2 regions of the Streptomyces sp. NPDC007205 genome follow, and region 1 is predicted to be linked to the other one. Evidence: riboswitches for the same ligand, from Rfam matches in the RefSeq annotation. Region 1 holds a riboswitch; the other holds the start of a gene.
The links. A riboswitch is a leader RNA that binds a small molecule or an ion and turns the genes downstream of it on or off. The one in region 1 is predicted to bind glycine.

Region 1 (2,449 bases):
ATCCACAGCAGGCTGCGGCCCAGGACCTCGATGATCCGGCCGGCCGCGGCGGGTATGCCGAGGGAGGCCGAGAGCACCTCCTCCAGCTCGTTGCCGGGCCAGCCGCCGTGTGGCTGGGGGTGCGCCTGTGCCGGGAAGTCCGCGGGAATGTCCGCCGGGAAGTCCATGTGCCTACCGCCTGCTGGAAACCTCTGCTGTGACCAAGAAGGCTAGCGGGTGCCTGTGACAGTCCCTCGCCCTGTGCACACTGTCCCCCTCATCCGGTGAACGGGATCTCATCCGTTGAATGCGATCCGCCGGAGCGTGTCGGCCGCCGTGCGGTCCAGCAGCACCGCGGATCCGCAGCCCGCGGGCAGCTCACCCCGCTCGACCGTGTCGAGCAGCCGGGCGGTCGTACGGCGGTGGCGGCGGAAGGCGTAGCGGGAGACGCCCTGGCCGCGGGTGCGCTGGCCCTCGCGGGCGGTGCCGGGCGCGACGTCGAGCAGGAGCAGATGGAGGGTGCCGCCGCGGCGGCGTGCCGCGCGGGTGAGCCAGGCCCGCACCCAGCGCTGGGTGCCGCAGTCGTGGACGACGAGGCCCTCGCCGGTGCGCAGGGCGCGGCGCAGGCCGGCGTAGTGGGCGAGGCGGACCAGGGGGCGGTAGAGGGCGTACGGGAGCGCGCGGGGCAGGCGGGCGGCGAAGCGGTCGCGCATGTCCTGGGAGTCGATGCGGGGGCCGGAGACCGCGCGCCGCATCAGGGTGGACTTGCCGCTGCCGGGCAGGCCGGTGACCACCACCAGGTCCTCGGGCCCGAAGAGCAGGGCGTGCGGGCTGCGGCCGGCGCGGTCGCGCAGGTCACGGACGACGGGGACCGGCGCGGGACGTTGCCTCGGCACTGCGATGCCGGTGCCGGCGGTGGCGTACACCGGGGTCCTGTTCATCGTGATCTTCCTCCCCTGTCGGCCCGGTCGTCTTCATGCCCGCCAAGCGTAAAGAGAAGGTAATGAACGAGGGTGGTGGAGGGGTCCGCGTCCTGCCACAGGTCGGTTACAAAAGCGGGCTCGCCGTGCAATGATGTGGCCGCCAACTGCATACCGGCCGCTTGAATCCGCGCGGGAGAGTCCCCGGCAGTACTGACGCCGGGGCGCCGAAGGAGCAAGTCCCTCCCTTGAATCTCTCAGGCCCCGTTACCGCGCGGGCGAGGCACATCTGAAAAGCGGGCCGCTGCGACAGTGGCTCCACCCAAGGTGCAAGCCGTGATCGTCCCTGTGGCGGTCCTGGCGAACCTCTCAGGTTCCGATGACAGATGGGGAGGAACGTTCCTCGCCTGTCCTGCTTTCCTGGGAGACGACCGTCCGATGAGCAGTACCGAACCCCTTGAGCCGCGTCATACCGCGCTGGACGCGCTGCATCGCTCGCTCGGTGCGACGATGACCGACTTCGCCGGCTGGGACATGCCGCTGCGCTACGGCTCCGAGCGCGACGAGCACCTCGCCGTGCGCACGAAGGCGGGCCTCTTCGACCTCTCCCACATGGGCGAGATCACCGTCACCGGCGCCGGGGCGGCCGCCCTCCTCAATTACGCCCTGGTCGGCAACATCGCCTCCGTCGGCGTCGGCCGCGCCCGCTACACCATGATCTGCCAGGCCGACGGCGGCATCCTGGACGACCTGATCGTCTACCGGCTCGCCGAGACCGAGTACATGGTGGTCGCCAACGCCTCCAACGCCCAGGTGGTGCTGGACGCCCTCGTCGAGCGTTCCGCCGGCTTCGACGCCGAGGTGCGCGACGACCGGGACGCCTACGCGCTGATCGCCGTCCAGGGCCCCGAGTCCCCCGGCATCCTGAAGTCCCTCACCGATGCCGACCTCGACGGCCTGAAGTACTACGCCGGACTGCCCGGCACGGTCGCCGGCGTCCCGGCGCTGATCGCCCGCACCGGCTACACCGGCGAGGACGGCTTCGAGCTGTTCGTGAAGCCGGAGCACGCCGTGGAGCTGTGGCAGGCGCTGACCAAGGCCGGCGAGGGCGTCGGCCTGGTCCCCTGCGGCCTGTCCTGCCGGGACACGCTGCGCCTGGAGGCGGGCATGCCGCTGTACGGGCACGAGCTGACCACCGAGCTCACCCCCTTCGACGCCGGGCTCGGCCGGGTGGTGAAGTTCGAGAAGGAGGGCGACTTCGTGGGGCGCGAGGCGCTCACCGAGGCCGCCGCCAGGGCTCAGGAGAACCCGCCGCGGGTCCTCGTCGGGCTGATCGCCGAGGGCCGGCGTGTGCCGCGCGCCGGGTACGCCGTCGTCGCGGGCGGCCAGGTGATCGGCGAGGTCACCTCCGGCGCCCCCTCCCCCACCCTGGGCAAGCCGATCGCCATGGCCTACGTCGACGCGGCGCACGCGGCCCCGGGCACCTCGGGCGTCGGCGTGGACATCCGGGGCAGCCACGAACCGTACGAGGTCGTGGCGCTGCCGTTCTA
Region 2 (2,449 bases), on a different contig from region 1:
CCCGGCGGATGTGCTGCTCACGGGTCTGCAGCGCGAGCCGGTAGGCCTTGTTGCCGTCGGCGTCGACCGAGACGCCCACGAGGCGGCCGGGCAGGCTGCGTGCGAACTTCTCGTGCACGGCCATGTAACCCGCGTGCGGACCGCCGAAGCCCATCGGCACACCGAAGCGCTGGGTCGTACCGACGGCGATGTCCGCGCCCAGCTCGCCCGGCGAGGTCAGCAGGGTCAGCGCGAGCAGGTCGGCGGCCACGGTGACCAGGGCGCCCAGCTCGTGCGCCTGGTCGATGACCGGCTTGATGTCCCGTACGGCGCCGGAGGCTCCCGGGTACTGGATCAGCACGCCGTTGATCTCCCGCTCGGCCACCTCGGCCGGAATGCCCTCGCTGAGGTCGGCGACGACGACCTCGGCACCGGTCGGCTCCGCGCGCGTCTCGATGACGGCGATGGTCTGCGGCAGCACGTCCGCGTCGACCAGGAAGAGCCCCTTCTTGTTCTTGCCCATGCGCCGCGACAGAGCCATCGCCTCGGCGGCGGCCGTTCCCTCGTCGAGCAGGGAGGCGCCGGAGGTGGGCAGACCGGTGAGGTCGGCGACCACGGTCTGGAAGTTCAGCAGGGCCTCGAGCCGCCCCTGGGAGATCTCCGGCTGGTACGGGGTGTACGCGGTGTACCAGGCCGGGTTCTCCATGACGTTGCGCAGGATGACCGGCGGGGTGAAGGTGCCGTAGTAGCCGAGGCCGATCATGGAGTCGAGGACCTGGTTGCGGTCGGCGAGCGAGCGCAGTTCGGCGAGCACCTCGGCCTCGGTGCGGGCACCCGGCAGGTCGAGGGCGTCGGCGTTCTTGATCACATCCGGGACCGCGGCGGCGGTCAGCTCGTCGAGGGAGCCGTAGCCGACGTGCGCGAGCATCTTGGCCCGCGCCTCCTGGTCGGGCCCGATGTGGCGCTGCTCGAACGGGATGCCCGCTTCGAGCTCCGAGAGCGGAATGCGGTGGGCGGTCATTGCGGAGGCCTCCTGGTCTGACGCGACCTTCGAGGGCACCACGGCGCGGGTGCCCGGACGGCCTCCCCCTCTGTCATCTCAACCTGAGAGCTTCACCGGGACCCGAGAGCCCCGGCTTTCACCGTCGGTGAGAGCGGAAGCCGTTGACACCCGCCCTGCTTTCCAGAGTGACCTCGTCCGTGCGGTACGTGAGCCTGAGAGATTCCGGGGAGGAGTTGCTCCTTCGGCGCCTCCGAGGTGGTCGGAGGACTCTCCCGCACGGGGTCAGCAGCCGTTGTCAGCCTACCAGCGAGGTCAACGCCCGAGCCTTCGAGTGGCCGCCTCCCTGAATGTGCTCTTTCGTAGTGCTTACGGATGTATTGCGACCAGAAGGAGGTAGAGGGACCGTGCAGACCGAGATCGATCCGCGCAACCTGATCGGCCGCAAGGCGTTCGACCGCAATGGGACCAAGATCGGCACCATCGACGAGGTATACCTCGACGACGCGACCGGTGTGCCCGAGTGGGCGGCCATACGCACCGGCCTGTTCTCCCGGGACGCCTTCGTCCCCCTGGAGCCCAGCGAACTGATCGAAGGCTCCCTCCACGTCCCCTTCGACCGCGCCCTGATCAAGGACGCTCCCGACTTCGGCGTGGGCCGCCACCTCTCCCCCGATCAGGAACTCCAGCTCTACCACCACTACGGTCTCGACGTGACCCCGCCCCCGTCGGTCCCGGACCACGACTTCGGCAAGCTGGCGGGGTCGGAGGAGAGCTGATCGCTCTCCCAAACCAAGGGCAACGGATCGGCGGACTCCAGCGCAGGATCATCGACAGAAAACGTCCGCACCCGCCCCGGAGGGGACTGCGGAGTCTCGAACCGCACGGTCACCCGCCCCAGCCCACTCCCCTGCACCCACCCAGGCCCGTACTCGGCGTGCCGCACGTCCTGCCCGGCACGCCAGTGCTTTTCGACCGGCTCCGGCTGCACCACAACGGCCTCAGCCACGACCTCCTCCGGCGTCTCCGCCGCCCGTGCGGGCAACGCCTGCGCGAACAGGTCCTCCTGGGTGTAGTCGGCGAGCCCGGAAACACCCACGCCGAGCAGCCGTACCCCGCCCGTGGTGTCCACGGAGTCCAGCAACCGCGCGGCCGCCTCCCGCACGACCGCCTGATCGTCCGTCGGCCCCCTGAGCGTCTCCGACCTGGTCAGCGTCGAGAAGTCGTACCGCCGCACCTTCAGCACGATGGTCCGCCCCGACAGCCCGGCCCCGCGCAGCCGCCCCACACACCGGTCGGCGAGCCGCTGCACCTCGAGGCCGATCCGCAGCCGGTCATGGATGTCCACGTCGTACGTGTCCTCGACCGACACCGACTTCGCCTCGCGCTCGGCCACCACGGGCCGCTCGTCATCGGCCAGGGCCATGGCGTACAGCGCGTGCCCATGAGCCTTGCCGAGCAACCGGACCA

Region 2: linked by a shared signal. The riboswitch ahead of gcvP (aminomethyl-transferring glycine dehydrogenase) and the one ahead of gcvT (glycine cleavage system aminomethyltransferase GcvT) in region 1 are both predicted to bind glycine.

What each region holds. Positions count from the first base shown of each region.
Region 1 covers NZ_JBEYEW010000012.1:46,603-49,051, reverse strand. The annotation lists gene ABZ624_RS21055 (enhanced serine sensitivity protein SseB) at 1-167, opposite strand, end outside; gene ABZ624_RS21050 (AAA family ATPase) at 276-920, opposite strand; glycine riboswitch at 1,083-1,182, shown strand; gene gcvT (glycine cleavage system aminomethyltransferase GcvT) at 1,338-2,449, shown strand, end outside.
Region 2 covers NZ_JBEYEW010000005.1:9,610-12,058, reverse strand. The annotation lists gene gcvP (aminomethyl-transferring glycine dehydrogenase) at 1-1,000, opposite strand, end outside; glycine riboswitch at 1,173-1,267, opposite strand; gene ABZ624_RS11015 (PRC-barrel domain-containing protein) at 1,387-1,758, shown strand; gene ABZ624_RS11010 (DNA polymerase IV) at 1,680-2,449, opposite strand, start outside.